3 regions of the Lysinibacillus sp. NPDC093190 genome follow, and region 2 is predicted to be linked to each of the others. Evidence: a T-box and tRNA genes for the amino acid it is inferred to sense, from the RefSeq annotation. Region 2 holds a T-box; the other regions hold tRNA genes.
The links. A T-box is a leader RNA that pairs with one kind of tRNA and senses whether it is charged. The one in region 2 lies ahead of serS (serine--tRNA ligase), so its partner is inferred to be a tRNA-Ser.
Positions count from the first base shown of each region.

Region 1: it has a tRNA-Ser gene. The T-box ahead of serS (serine--tRNA ligase) is inferred to sense a tRNA for this amino acid. The anticodon was not compared.
Region 3: it has a tRNA-Ser gene. The T-box ahead of serS (serine--tRNA ligase) is inferred to sense a tRNA for this amino acid. The anticodon was not compared.

Region 1 covers NZ_JBNNVG010000037.1:42,555-47,626, reverse strand. The annotation lists tRNA gene ACQKOF_RS21955 (tRNA-Arg) at 1-66, shown strand, start outside; tRNA gene ACQKOF_RS21950 (tRNA-Pro) at 80-156, shown strand; tRNA gene ACQKOF_RS21945 (tRNA-Ala) at 163-238, shown strand; tRNA gene ACQKOF_RS21940 (tRNA-Met) at 265-338, shown strand; tRNA gene ACQKOF_RS21935 (tRNA-Ile) at 346-422, shown strand; tRNA gene ACQKOF_RS21930 (tRNA-Ser) at 438-530, shown strand; tRNA gene ACQKOF_RS21925 (tRNA-Met) at 580-654, shown strand; tRNA gene ACQKOF_RS21920 (tRNA-Asp) at 659-734, shown strand; tRNA gene ACQKOF_RS21915 (tRNA-Phe) at 750-825, shown strand; tRNA gene ACQKOF_RS21910 (tRNA-Gly) at 829-902, shown strand; tRNA gene ACQKOF_RS21905 (tRNA-Ile) at 904-980, shown strand; tRNA gene ACQKOF_RS21900 (tRNA-Asn) at 985-1,061, shown strand; tRNA gene ACQKOF_RS21895 (tRNA-Ser) at 1,071-1,161, shown strand; tRNA gene ACQKOF_RS21890 (tRNA-Glu) at 1,164-1,235, shown strand; gene ACQKOF_RS21885 (S-layer homology domain-containing protein) at 1,858-4,626, shown strand; gene ACQKOF_RS21880 (NAD(P)H-binding protein) at 4,734-5,072, opposite strand, start outside.
Region 2 covers NZ_JBNNVG010000045.1:5,134-10,205, forward strand. The annotation lists gene asnB (asparagine synthase (glutamine-hydrolyzing)) at 1-120, shown strand, start outside; gene ACQKOF_RS23280 (PLP-dependent aminotransferase family protein) at 146-1,570, opposite strand; gene pdxS (pyridoxal 5'-phosphate synthase subunit PdxS) at 1,676-2,560, shown strand; gene pdxT (pyridoxal 5'-phosphate synthase glutaminase subunit PdxT) at 2,562-3,125, shown strand; T-box leader at 3,175-3,398, shown strand; gene serS (serine--tRNA ligase) at 3,469-4,749, shown strand; gene tadA (tRNA adenosine(34) deaminase TadA) at 4,919-5,072, opposite strand, start outside.
Region 3 covers NZ_JBNNVG010000032.1:52,195-56,894, reverse strand. The annotation lists tRNA gene ACQKOF_RS20830 (tRNA-Asp) at 3-78, shown strand; tRNA gene ACQKOF_RS20825 (tRNA-Thr) at 86-158, shown strand; tRNA gene ACQKOF_RS20820 (tRNA-Tyr) at 168-251, shown strand; tRNA gene ACQKOF_RS20815 (tRNA-Trp) at 256-329, shown strand; tRNA gene ACQKOF_RS20810 (tRNA-His) at 377-452, shown strand; tRNA gene ACQKOF_RS20805 (tRNA-Gln) at 462-536, shown strand; tRNA gene ACQKOF_RS20800 (tRNA-Lys) at 552-624, shown strand; tRNA gene ACQKOF_RS20795 (tRNA-Arg) at 646-722, shown strand; tRNA gene ACQKOF_RS20790 (tRNA-Pro) at 740-816, shown strand; tRNA gene ACQKOF_RS20785 (tRNA-Ala) at 832-907, shown strand; tRNA gene ACQKOF_RS20780 (tRNA-Ser) at 922-1,014, shown strand; tRNA gene ACQKOF_RS20775 (tRNA-Phe) at 1,022-1,097, shown strand; tRNA gene ACQKOF_RS20770 (tRNA-Gly) at 1,101-1,174, shown strand; tRNA gene ACQKOF_RS20765 (tRNA-Ile) at 1,184-1,260, shown strand; tRNA gene ACQKOF_RS20760 (tRNA-Asn) at 1,265-1,341, shown strand; tRNA gene ACQKOF_RS20755 (tRNA-Glu) at 1,343-1,414, shown strand; gene tnpA (IS200/IS605 family transposase) at 1,581-2,054, shown strand; gene ACQKOF_RS20745 (nitric oxide synthase oxygenase) at 2,753-3,799, shown strand; gene ACQKOF_RS20740 (CynX/NimT family MFS transporter) at 3,844-4,700, opposite strand, start outside.

The DNA of each region.
Region 1 (5,072 bases), on a different contig from region 2:
TCAATTGGATAGAGCGTCTGACTACGGATCAGAAGGTTATGGGTTCGACTCCTGTCGGGCGCGCCAAATTAATATTTATCGGAATGTAGCTCAGCTTGGTAGAGCACTTGGTTTGGGACCAAGGGGTCGTAGGTTCGAATCCTGTCATTCCGACCATTTTATGGGGCCTTAGCTCAGCTGGGAGAGCGCCTGCCTTGCACGCAGGAGGTCAGCGGTTCGATCCCGCTAGGCTCCACCATAAAAGATAACCAGTATAAAGATCCTGGCGGCGTAGCTCAGCTGGCTAGAGCGTACGGTTCATACCCGTAAGGTCGGGGGTTCGATCCCCTCTGCCGCCATCTTAAAGGACCTTTAGCTCAGTTGGTTAGAGCAGACGGCTCATAACCGTCCGGTCGCAGGTTCGAGTCCTGCAAGGTCCACCATTTATATAATGTTACGGAGGTATACCCAAGTCTGGCTGAAGGGATCGGTCTTGAAAACCGACAGGCGGGTAACACCGCGCGGGGGTTCGAATCCCTCTACCTCCTCCAGTTTATATTTAAATGGCGCTTGAAAAACTCGAAAAGAATATATTATTAACGCGGGGTGGAGCAGTGGTAGCTCGTCGGGCTCATAACCCGAAGGTCGTTGGTTCAAATCCGGCCCCCGCAACCAAAATGGTCCCGTGGTGTAGCGGTTAACATGCCTGCCTGTCACGCAGGAGATCGCCGGTTCGATCCCGGTCGGGACCGCCATTTTTTCAAAAATATGGGTCAGTAGCTCAGTTGGTAGAGCATTAGATTGAAGCTCTAAGTGTCGGCGGTTCGATTCCGTCCTGACCCACCATATGCGGGTGTAGTTTAATGGTAAAACCTCAGCCTTCCAAGCTGATGTCGTGAGTTCGATTCTCATCACCCGCTCCAAGGGCCTATAGCTCAGCTGGTTAGAGCGCACGCCTGATAAGCGTGAGGTCGATGGTTCGAGTCCATTTAGGCCCACCATTATTCCGAAGTAGCTCAGTTGGTAGTAGCACCTGACTGTTAATCAGGTTGTCGCAGGTTCGAGTCCTGCCTTCGGAGCCATTTTTTTGTGGGGAAGTACTCAAGAGGCTGAAGAGGCGCCCCTGCTAAGGGTGTAGGTCGGGTAACCGGCGCGAGGGTTCAAATCCCTCCTTCTCCGCCATTGGCCCGTTGGTCAAGTGGTTAAGACACCGCCCTTTCACGGCGGTAACACGGGTTCGAATCCCGTACGGGTCATACTGAAATGCAGTAGATGTAACTTACATCTACTGCATTTTTTTTATGATACTTTGTCAAAAGTTGCCCTTTAATCTAACAAGGCATTATTAAATTAGTGTTAGGCTTCGATTCATTTTTCCTCTAAAAACTTTTAAAATTGTTTTTTACGGCAGCACTCACGAAAAATGCTTTCTCATTCTCTCCTGCGCTGCTAAAAAGAATAGGTATCGCAAAATAAAAATCATTTTTCAACTCTTCCCCTCACGTGATAACAGCGAAAATCCCTTTCCGTCGATCTGCTGTTGCAGTTAGAATAGCCTGTTCCATCGATTTTGCTAATTCATACGTGTCATTCATTCGATAAATGTGACAACATTCTTTTGCTTATACGTTTAGAGACAATTGTGTATTACCTTTATTTAACCTTTGCTCTAAACTATCTAAAAAAGCCGCTAAAAACCATACCTTAAGATCCTCGCCTCTATCAAAAATAAGTTAATAGAATTTTGATTTGCTTTGTGCTCACTATTAGTTGGACAAATAATCCATGGAAAATCACTATAATATTGGTATATCCTTTGGAATAAATCTATCTTTCTTTTATAATGGAGATGAATATAATTCGTAGGAGGAAATAAATATGAAAAAAAAGCAAAGTAAATGGATTGTAAGTACAGCATCTGCTGCATTGGTTGCTGCAGCTGTTGTTCCTACTGCAAGTGCAGCTAACTTTACAGATATTGCAAAAAGTGACCATAAAGAGGCCATTTTGGCACTAGCAGATGCAAAAATTGTAGGTGGATATCAAGATGGCTCATTTAAGCCAAACTCGGTTCTTACAAAAGGCAATGTAACGAAATTTTTAGGGAAATGGCTTGTATCAGAGCACTTCCAAGTGCCAGCAGACTACAATAAAAAAGTACGTTTTACAGATTTGCCTACATCTTCAAAAGATAAAGAATTACTACAATATGCTGCGCTTATAAGTGATACTGGCATTTTCAAAGGGACTAACAATAAGTTATTACCTTCCGAGTATACCTCACGTGAACAAATGGCTTCTATTTTAGTACGTGCGATTGAAAAAGTTTACGATGTCGATTTAATTGCGATGTATAAAAAAGAAAACTTTAAATCTTCTATTACAGATTTAAAAGTAGCTTCAGCAGAAAATCGTGAAGCCATCATCGCATTAGAATATGCGGAAATTACAAATGTAAAGACATTTAATCCGAAAAACACATTAACACGTGGTCAATTTGCGTCATTTTTACATCGTTCGATGACGAATATCACTGAAATGGTAAAAGGTCCTGAAGTGTCCATCCAAACAGTTAAAGTTGTAGATGCAAATACACTACAAGTAACATTAACAGATGGGACAAGCCATAAGGTAACATTAGCAACACCGCTTACTGAAAATGTAGAAACAAAAGTAGACTTCAAAATTAATGACAAACCATATTCCGCAGTTGTTACATATGAAGTCAATGAGCTAAAAGTACAATCAATTGAGGGGATTAATGCCTCTCAGATTAAAATTGTTTTCAACCAAGCAATTGATCCACTATCTGTGCTAAAAGCAGATGGGAAATTACAGGATAATGTTGTAGCGTTCTCTAATGTGGATACTTTAAGAGCACTATCAGTAGTGAAAACAGAAATCAGCGCTGATCGAAAATCGATCATCTTTACAATGAATGAGCCATTAAAAGGTACACATCGCTATGTGTTAAATAACATCAAATCTGAAAAGGGCACAGTGCTTAACAAAGTAGATGCGAATTTCGTCATTGCTGGGGATACACAACCGCCTACTATTATAGGGACAACGCAAGGAAAAAATTCTTCAATCGTTAAAGTGCAGTTTTCTAAGCCAATGGCAGCATTCCCAAATGAACGCATTCAATTTACATTACCAAATGGTACAAAGGTATCGAATGTAGTAGGAAGCATTGAGCAAAACGCAACTGAAGCGACCTTTGACTTATCAGCTGCAACAATAAATGGTGTGTATTTAGCCCCTGGTACAGCTATTCAGATTACATTCGTAGCGGCAACAGATTTGTCAGGAAACATAATTTCACCAAACCCTGCTACTGTATCAGCGAAAAAGGGAGATAAGGATGGTGTTCCGCCGACATTATCTTCTGTGACACAAACTGGACCAAATACGTTCCAGCTATTGTTTTCAGAGGAGATTCAACCACTTTATCCATACGATCTTTCAATCAAAAGCGGTCAGACTTCAATTTCCGTTAGTAAAGTAGAGAAAGATCCTAAAAATGGTCGTTTATTTAATGTTATGGTTGATCCAAAAAGTATACTTCAAGGAATTACTACGATTAGTACAGCTTCTAGCCGTGTGATTACTGATTTATCAGGTGAAACAGCAACATTCTCAACAGTGTATAACTTTATAAGAGATGACAGAGCTCCTGCCCTAATGAGTTCTGAAATAGTTTACGAGGATAATGTAGAATATTTACAATTAACTTTCGATAAGCCAGTACAGTTGGGAGCTTACGCAAAAGCATCATTTAGTGGAAGCTATATGAATAACCACATTTTGTATGAGTTATCAAGAGGACCTCAAAGTGATATTTATAGCGTAAAAGATCAACCTACAAAATTACGTGTAAAAATAGCAGGACTGCTGGGCCCTTATGATTCAAAGGGAGCTTCTTACGATGGCAAACTATCTTTATCTAATGTTACAAATTTATACGGTGTGCCAATCAATGAAGTGCAAAATGTCAAATTTTCGCGTAATGGTGATTTAAATGTTAATGGTAATAAACTAGCATTAACACAGAACAATCCAATTCAAACATCTGCAACAGATTATTCTATAAAAGATAATAATATTGTTTATTTAAATTTCAATTATCCAGTCGATCCAGCACTTGCTCAAAACGTTCAAAATTATATTATTGATAATGCTCAGGTAGAAAGTGCAGTTGTAGAGGCATCCAATTTAAATCGTATTAAGCTAACATTGAAAAAGGATTCGAATTATTTTAGTGGCATACGTAATTTCACGATTAAAGGCTTAAGAGCAGCAAACTCTATGGAATCATTCGACGAGGTACGAACATCAGTTAATCTTAAAGAAAATATGGCACCAAAGGTTTTAACTGTTAATGTTAGCAATTCACAAACTTTAGAGGTTGTTTTTAGTGAGCCAGTAATAAACGTTAATAGTATGGACTTTGACATTATTGTGAATGGTTCTACAGTAGCGGCAACTACCTATTCACCAGGCAATGATAGAGTGTTGATTACAATACCACAGGGTGGATATTTATATGGAAATGTTACGATTCAAGCCTCACCTCGTAATGCTATTATGGATTCCAGTGGGAATAAGTTAGATTTCACTTCACAAACAATTACAGTACAAAGATAAAAGGAATTAGAATTTCCTAAGACAAAATGAGGTAAAATCCACACTAAAAATAGCATGCTAGATATATTCTCAGCATGCTATTTTTCTATGTCATGTTATTGCTCACACTAATGGGAGATAAACGGTGCTTTGTGCACATACTTTGTACTATCAATATGATCAATGATGAAGGTGGCGATATCTTGATTCGTAATTTTTGTACCAGGCATATCAGTAAGGTTTTCCTTTATCTGTTTTGATGTTAAGCTATCTTTTACAAATGGCAATCTAATTAAAGTCCATTTGATCTGTTTATTATTTGATAAAAATCCCCATTCCAATTTTTTATCCTTCATCATTTTCGAAAAGAAAACTTCAAATAACTTTGCTCCAAAACGATTCATTATGCTTTTTTTGTCCTCTTTAATCGTTAGAGAACCACCGGAAACACCTATATAACGACTAAT
Region 2 (5,072 bases):
GGCAATTCTTTCAAAGTGCCTTGGTACGGACAATTAATGGCAGGTCCACAGCTTTTAGCCTATCTGGGTCAAATTCATACATGGTTTGAGTTTTATAATATCCAACTAATTGAATCATAATATAAAAGAAGCACCAACCAACCTTTTAACGTGAGGTTGATTGGTGTTTTTTCTGTATATCCCAACAGTTCATTAGCTTCTCAATAGAAGGTTCAATTTCATGTACTGGTATACCCCCAAAACCTAATAAAAATTGAGCTTGTGAGGGTGCAGAGTGATCCAGGCGATAATCAGATAGTGGATAGATTCTGATTTCTGCATTGGAGGCAATTTGCTGTAATTGCTTTTCAGACAAAGTATGCTGTACGTCGAGTAAAATATGCATTCCTGCTTGCTCGCCAGTAATTTTAATTTGAGTAGAATAGTTTTCTAAAATAGAAGTAAGTTTTTCATGCTTTTTTCGATAAACCTTCCTCATTCGATTTAAATGCTTTGCAAAATGGCCGTCACGCATAAAATTAGCTACGATATGTTGATCGAAACGAGGTACTGTTGATGAATAGTAATTAAATACATCATTATAAGTAGTAAGTAATTTTGCTGGAAGTACAAAATAAGCAACGCGCAAGGACGGCATTAATGATTTTGTAAATGTACTCATATAAATTACTTTATCATTTCGATCTAATGCATGAAGTGCTGGAATTGGTTTTCCAGTATAACGAAATTCGGAATCATAATCATCTTCAATAATGTATCGAGAGGAGCTTTGTGCGGCCCAATTTAAAGCTTGTGCACGTCTTGTAGCTGATAATACTGCTCCTGTAGGGAATTGGTGTGATGGCGTAATATAAACAACGTCAGCGCTAGTTTTTTCGAGCTCATGAATGACAATTCCTTCAGCATCGACTGCAATTGGATAGACTTTTCGTTTATGCTGGGAAAACATACGATGTACAGCTGGATATCCTGGGTTTTCAAGCGCAAAGCAAGTATGGTCACTAAAGAGGCGCAAAATCATTGGTAGAAGCTGTTCTGTTCCTGAGCCGATGACAATTTGCTCGGGACTACATACAACCCCACGTGATTGAAATAAATAATTAGCAATCTCTGTTCGTAAAGATAGTTCTCCCTGAGGCTCACCTGTTAATAATAACTCCTTTGAGGCATCATCAAAGAGCTCTTTCGCATATTTTCGCCATGTTTGAAAAGGGAAGGCATCAATATCGATAGAACCGGGATTAAAATCTATCTTGTACGATTTTTTCTTAGGTTGTTCGTTTAAGGAAGTTACTGTGTCCTGCTGAATATACGGAAGCTCGTCAATCTCCTCTACAAAATAACCGACGCGGGATTTAGACATAATATAGCCTTCAGCAAGTAGCTGTGCATATGCAATTTCAATAGTTGTTTGAGAAATATTCAAAAAATCGGATAATTTTCTTTTTGATGGTAATTTTTCTCCTACTGCTATTTTCTTTGTAATAATAGCTTCTTTAATGCCGCTATAAAGCTGGTCATAGAGCGGTTTTTCACCATTTTTTTCAAGTTGAAATAATAGCATGTCCATGTTCATTAATTCTCCTGGCCTTATAATTATTTTATAAACTGGATATTTTTATATGGTCAATTTCAATTATACTAAATTTCATCATAAAGGTGGAGGTTAGAAATCATGAAACAAACAGGTACAGAATTAGTTAAGCGCGGGATGGCGGAAATGCAAAAGGGTGGCGTCATTATGGATGTTATTAATGCAGAACAGGCGAAAATTGCGGAAGCCGCAGGAGCTGTGGCTGTCATGGCATTAGAACGAGTACCATCAGACATTCGTAAGGCGGGTGGTGTTGCACGTATGGCTGATCCTCGTATTGTCGAGGAGGTTATGGGGGCTGTATCCATTCCTGTCATGGCTAAAGCACGTATTGGACATATTGTAGAAGCAAGAGTGTTAGAAGCAATGGGTGTCGATTATATTGATGAAAGTGAAGTATTAACTCCAGCAGATGAAGAGTTTCATTTATTAAAAAGTGATTATACAGTGCCTTTTGTTTGTGGGTGTCGTGATTTAGGTGAAGCTGCTCGACGCATTGGTGAGGGGGCTTCCATGCTACGGACTAAAGGGGAACCAGGGACTGGTAATATTGTTGAGGCAGTTCGCCATATTCGTAAAGTGAATGCGCAAGTACGTAAGGTAGTTGGTATGACAGAGGATGAATTAATGACAGAGGCTAAATTACTTGGTGCTCCTTTTGAATTATTAAGAGAAATTAAGCGTCATGGCCGTTTACCAGTAGTGAATTTTGCAGCAGGTGGAGTTGCTACGCCAGCTGATGCAGCACTAATGATGGAGCTTGGAGCTGACGGTGTATTTGTTGGTTCTGGTATTTTTAAATCAGAAAACCCAGAGAAATTTGCTCGTGCAATTGTTGAAGCTACTACGCATTATAAGAACTACAAACTAATCGCCGAAATTTCAAAAGAGCTAGGTGTTCCGATGAAAGGCATCGACATTGCACAGCTTAGTCAAAATGAGCGTATGCAAGAGCGAGGCTGGTAAGATGAAACGAATCGGTGTTTTAGCATTACAGGGAGCGGTACGAGAGCATGTGCAAATGATAGAGTCTCTTGGATGCGAAGCGGTCTTAGTAAAACAAAGTGCTGATTTAGAGAAGCTTGATGGGCTTGTCTTGCCTGGTGGAGAAAGCACAACGATGCGGAAATTGTTGAATCGATATGAGCTATTGGAGCCAATTCGCACACTTGCAAAGCAGGGTTTACCGATGTTTGGAACATGTGCAGGATTGATTTTATTGGCAAAGGAATTAGTGGATTATGAATCACATTTAGCAGTAATGGATGTGGTAGTTGCACGGAATTCTTATGGACGTCAGGTAGATAGCTTTGAAGTGAAGCTCGATATACCGGAAATAGGTGCTGCCATTCCGGCTGTCTTTATACGTGCGCCACATATTGTTTCTGTAGGTGAAGGTGTTGAAGTATTAGCAGAACATGACGGGAAAATCGTATTAGCAAAGGACGATCATTTATTAGGCTGTTCCTTCCATCCTGAATTAACGTCAGATACACGTATTCTTGAATATTTTGTATCTTCTATAGTATGACTTGCAAAATCTTAATTCGTATAGTACAGTATGGATAAAATTTAAATAACTGAACACGATGATGGGAAGTAGTAGCAAGCACGTTTTTTTTAGAGAGTCAGCGGGTGGTGGAAGCTGATAAAAGCACTTGTGAATCCGTCCTGGAGTTGCGCAGTCGAAGTCAATGAAGTAGGCTGTCGCCGGCTGAAATGCCGTTATGAGATAAGTGGATTAGACAAAGTACAATGTGTCTAATCAATTAGGGTGGCAACGCGGGTAGCTCTCGTCCCTTTTGGGGATGAGGGCTTTTTTGTGTTTCTACTAAATATTTTCCCATCATTAAGAATCTACTGGAGGTATGGCGATGTTAGATATTAAACGCGTGCGCGACAATTTCGCGGAAATTAAAGAAATGTTATTAACACGTAATGAGGATTTAGGAAACTTAGACGATTTTGAACAATTAGATGCAAAGCGTCGTGAGTTAATTGCAAAAACAGAAGAGCTTAAAGCTGAACGTAATAAAGTATCTGAGCAAATTTCGATCATGAAACGTAATAAAGAAAATGCGGATGAAGTGATTGCACGTATGCGTCAGGTTGGCGATGAAATTAAAGAACTAGATGTCCAATTAAATGATGTAGAAGAACGCTTTAAAGATATGATGATGCGTTTACCAAACATTCCACATGCATCTGTACCAGTTGGCACAACAGAGGACGATAATGTAGAGGAATATACTTGGGGTGAGATTCCAACATTTGATTTTGACATTAAAGCACACTGGGACATCGCTACGGATTTAAAAATTGTAGACTTTGAACGTGGTGCAAAAGTGACTGGTAGTCGTTTCTTATTCTATCGTGGTCTTGGTGCTCGTTTAGAACGTGCATTAATGACGTTTATGATGGACTTACATGCAGAAGAGCATGGTTATGAAGAAATGTTACCACCTGTAATTGTCAATCGTGATAGCTTAACAGGTACAGGACAGCTACCTAAATTTGAAGAAGATGTCTTTAAATTAGATGACACAGATTATTTCATGATTCCAACAGCAGAAGTGCCTGTGACAAACTTCTATCGTGATGAAATTTTACCAGTTGAAGCATTACCACAGGGCTTTGCAGCATATAGTGCTTGCTTCCGTTCAGAAGCGGGTTCTGCGGGTCGCGATACACGTGGTTTAATTCGCCAACACCAATTCAACAAAGTAGAATTAGTACGCTTTGTAAAACCAGAAGAATCTTATGAACAGCTAGAACTATTAACAGGTCATGCAGAAAAAGTACTGCAATTATTAGGGTTACCATACCGCAAACTAAAAATGTGTACAGCTGATTTAGGCTTTACTGCAGCGAAAAAGTACGATTTAGAGGTTTGGATTCCAGCTCAAAATATGTATCGTGAAATCTCTTCATGCTCTAACTTTGAAGATTTCCAAGCACGTCGAGCAAATATTCGCTTCCGTCGTGAACCAAATGCAAAACCAGAGTATGTACACACATTAAACGGCTCAGGTCTTGCAATCGGCCGTACAGTAGCAGCAATCCTAGAAAACTATCAGCAACAAGATGGAAGCGTAGTAATCCCTGAAGTATTAAGACCATATATGGGCGGAAAAGAAGTAATTGCCCCAAAGTAAACTGGGGCGAAAAATCAAAGAAACTACTGTTGAAAATTTAATCTCAACAGTAGTTTTTCTTCTATATGTTATATAACTTTATATGCCATTGAAGGCTAGAGGTTTTTATAATTGCTACTACAACACTTTCCTCTTGTTCAAAAAAGAGGGTGTCTCAAATTTTTTTGAATTATTTAGATTCTTCATTTTCAACCATTAAAGCTTGTCGCGCCTTCTTTTCGGCTTTTTTTCGTTCACGTAATGCTCTGAAAAAATCGGTTAAGATTTGTCCACATTCCTCAGCTAAAATTCCTTCTGTTACTTCGCACTCATGATTAAAGCGT
Region 3 (4,700 bases), on a different contig from region 2:
ATGGTCCCGTGGTGTAGCGGTTAACATGCCTGCCTGTCACGCAGGAGATCGCCGGTTCGATCCCGGTCGGGACCGCCATTTTTATGCCGGTGTAGCTCAGTTGGTAGAGCAACTGACTTGTAATCAGTAGGTCGTGGGTTCGACTCCTATCGCCGGCATCATCCCATGGAGGGGTAGCGAAGAGGCTAAACGCGGCGGACTGTAAATCCGCTCCTTAGGGTTCGGCGGTTCGAATCCGTCCCCCTCCACCATTTTAGGGGCATAGTTCAACGGTAGAATAGAGGTCTCCAAAACCTTTGGTGTGGGTTCGATTCCTACTGCCCCTGCCAGGTTTCGAGGTACTCGTTATCAAACACTGCTGTGATTACATATAGTGGCGATTGTGGCGAAGTGGTTAACGCACCGGATTGTGGTTCCGGCATTCGTGGGTTCGATTCCCATCAGTCGCCCCATTTAATAATTGGGGTATAGCCAAGCGGTAAGGCAACGGATTTTGATTCCGTCATGCCTAGGTTCGAATCCTAGTACCCCAGCCATTCATTTCTTAATATGAGCCATTAGCTCAGTTGGTAGAGCATCTGACTTTTAATCAGAGGGTCGAAGGTTCGAGTCCTTCATGGCTCATCATGTTTTTATAAAAATTATGCGCCCGTAGCTCAATTGGATAGAGCGTCTGACTACGGATCAGAAGGTTATGGGTTCGACTCCTGTCGGGCGCGCCAAAAAAGCCTAATAGTATCGGAATGTAGCTCAGCTTGGTAGAGCACTTGGTTTGGGACCAAGGGGTCGTAGGTTCGAATCCTGTCATTCCGACCATCTTTCCTGATTGTTGGGGCCTTAGCTCAGCTGGGAGAGCGCCTGCCTTGCACGCAGGAGGTCAGCGGTTCGATCCCGCTAGGCTCCACCATTTATATAATTTCCGGAGGTATACCCAAGTCTGGCTGAAGGGATCGGTCTTGAAAACCGACAGGCGGGTAACACCGCGCGGGGGTTCGAATCCCTCTACCTCCTCCATTTTTCCGGGTCAGTAGCTCAGTTGGTAGAGCATTAGATTGAAGCTCTAAGTGTCGGCGGTTCGATTCCGTCCTGACCCACCATCTGCGGGTGTAGTTTAATGGTAAAACCTCAGCCTTCCAAGCTGATGTCGTGAGTTCGATTCTCATCACCCGCTCCAAAAAATAATGGGCCTATAGCTCAGCTGGTTAGAGCGCACGCCTGATAAGCGTGAGGTCGATGGTTCGAGTCCATTTAGGCCCACCATTATTCCGAAGTAGCTCAGTTGGTAGTAGCACCTGACTGTTAATCAGGTTGTCGCAGGTTCGAGTCCTGCCTTCGGAGCCACGGCCCGTTGGTCAAGTGGTTAAGACACCGCCCTTTCACGGCGGTAACACGGGTTCGAATCCCGTACGGGTCATCAAGCATGTTGCACATTCGTGCAACATGCTTTTTTGTATGCTTTGAAAACCCCCTGCTGTGCAGGGGGTTCCGGAAAGCTTTTAGCTATGGACAACAAAAAAGCTCCAATCGTACAGTCAAGTCAGGTCTGGTTAACCGACTTCGTACGAAAGGAGCCTCCAAAAATGGATAATAAAAGTTTAGCACATACAACATGGAATTGTAAGTATCACATCGTGTTTGCCCCAAAGTATAGAAGACAAATTATTTATGGTCAAATTAAAGTCGATGTAGGAAGAATATTACGCCAATTATGTGAAAGAAAAGGTGTAGAAATCATAGAGGCAACAGCATGTCCAGATCATATTCATATGTTGGTAAGCATTCCACCAAAATTAAGTGTATCTGCGTTTATGGGCTATTTAAAAGGGAAGAGCAGTTTAATGATTTTCGATCGACATGCGAATTTAAAGTATAAATATGGTAACCGTCAATTCTGGTGTCGAGGATACTATGTGGATACAGTCGGTCGGAATAAGAAAAAGATACAGGAGTATATAAAAAATCAATTACAGGAAGATATCCTGCAAGATCAAATGACAAAGAAAGAATTCATAGACCCGTTCACAGGAGAAGAAATTAAGAGAAAGAAAAAATAAGTAAGCCGCTTTAGCGGTTTGTGTGGAAACGGAGTGCGGTTGGCAGACCTTTCAGAATGTCTTTAGACATGGGCCAGTCCCCCCAGCGTTTTACGCGCAGAGCAAACCACCAGTTATACTGGTGGTTCTGATTTATGCCAACTAAACTGACAAACAAAGGTCACCATTCGTTAAGGAAATTTTATTTCTAATGCACATGTAATAACGTCTGCTCCTAAATACTGCGAAGGTAGTGACAATGATAAACAAAATTGCAAATGTGACTGAAAGTGTCTCGTGTATTACCTACTTCGAAATAAAAGAACGTTATAATAGCAAGTCTATACTCAATAGTTTTTTCCTCTGTAACTTCCTCTAATTTTTATAATGTCTACTCAAAATAGGAACCCTAATCCATAAATAACTTTAGTTTTAACTTCTTTCAGTAAGTGTTTTGGTAGCGAAAGCGAAGCGTCAGCTACACAGACAAAATACGTTGTTGCTGACGCTACGCTTTCGTGCATAAAACATCTGCAGGCCTAAGCACAAAGCCGAATCTGGACGCAATTATGCCGAGGTATAATTGATAAAAAAGAAGAAATGATATGAAATATTGAACAAAGTATTTCATATATAAAATATGTATGTTTTCAGGCAGATTTTTTCGTGGTGATTATAGTTCCATTCCTCTAATATGAGGGTAGATGGAGGAATTCGATATGAATTTACATGAAGTACAGCGGTTTTTAGAACTTTATCAAGTAGAACAAAATGAGCCTAAAACATGGCTAGAAAATAAATTACAGCAAATTAAAAAAGCAGGCGAATATATACCGACAACGGAAGAATTAATCTTTGGTGCACGAGTAGCATGGCGCAATAGTAATAAGTGTATTGGTCGATTGTTTTGGCAATCGCTGCATGTTGTTGATGCCCGAGATATTTCAAAAGAAGAGGATATTTTCAACGCATTGCTTGAACATATTCAATATGCAACAAATGATGGGAGAATTCGGCCAACAATAACGATTTTTGCACCGGGGCGAGTTCGTGTATGGAATCATCAGCTAATCCGTTATGCTGGCTATGAAACGGAATCTGGAACCGTTGGTGATTCGCATTCTGTTGAGTTTACAAAAGTATGTGAGTCACTTGGCTGGCAAGGTAAGAGAACAGCATTTGACGTGCTTCCGCTCGTTGTACAGGTGGATGGAAGGGAACCACAAGTCTTTACTATCCCTGACGAATATGTACTAGAGGTGCCGATTCGTCATCCGGAATCTGCTCAAGTAGAGAAGTTAGGATTAAAATGGTATGCAGTGCCGATAATTTCGAGTATGCGCTTCCAAATGGCAGGTATCGATTTTGAAGCAGCCCCATTTAATGGCTGGTATATGGGTACAGAAATCGGGGCACGTAATTTAGCAGATCATGAGCGTTATCATATGCTGCCCGTTATAGCAGAAATTTTTAACCTTGATACAACGAAACAGGCTTCTCTATGGCGTGATCGTGCATTAGTTGAGCTGAATATTGCAGTCCTACATTCCTTTAAAGAAGACGGTGTCAGCATCGTAGATCATCATACAGCTGCACAGCAATTTAAATTGTTTGAGGAAACAGAAGAAGCAGCGGATCGTGAAGTTACAGGTAATTGGACGTGGTTGATTCCACCTCTTTCACCAGCTACAACTCATATTTTCCATAAGCCTTATGTTAATGTTTACAATACACCTAACTATTTCTATCAGAAACCACCTTATTAGTAGAGAAAGGCAGCTCACTTTAACTATGAGCTGCCTTTTTTAATTCACATATTCACATATTCATTTTTAGAAGCCCTGAATGAACATAAGAAAAGTATCAATACTACGATAACAAATAACCAACCAGTGATATTCCAGCCACCAAATAAATCATGCAAATAACCAAATAAGATTGGACCGATTGCGGCTAATAAATATCCTAATGATTGTGCAAAACCTGATAAATCAGCTGCCTCAAAAGCTGTACGGGTACGTAGAGTAAAGAACATCATCGCTAATGCGAATGAAGCCCCTCCTGCTAAGCCTAGTAGCACCATCCACAGTACAGCGAGGCTTGTCCATTCCATCACTACTCCGATAAAGCCAACTAAGTAAAATATCGTAAACATTAATACGAGAGGACGTTGAGATGTCATTTTACTAGCGATAATAGGCACAGCTAAAGCCATTGGAACTTGTGAAAATTGCATGATGGAAAACATCCAGCCTGCACGATCAGCAGCTAATCCTTGTGATATATATATTTCAGGAATCCAAGCGGCAGTTGTATAGAATAATAATGACTGAAATCCCATAGCCCCCGCCACTGCCCAAGTAACAGGTGATTTCCATAATGGTGTACGTTCTTTCGTCGTTTTAACAGTAGACTCAGGCTTATTAAATTTCAGCTGTGGAATCCAAATTAATATGGTTAACACCACAAGAACAAGTGCGATTGCTAAAGCTCCCTGCCAGCCAAATGATGAATTGGCAATAGGATAACTAATGCCAGCACCGAGTCCAGCTGTCAAATTCATCGACATTGTGAACAATGCCATAAGTAAACCTACGTGATAGGGAAATTTCAATTTAAGTAATCCGGGAATTAGTACGTTACCGAATGAAATGGCTATACCAATTA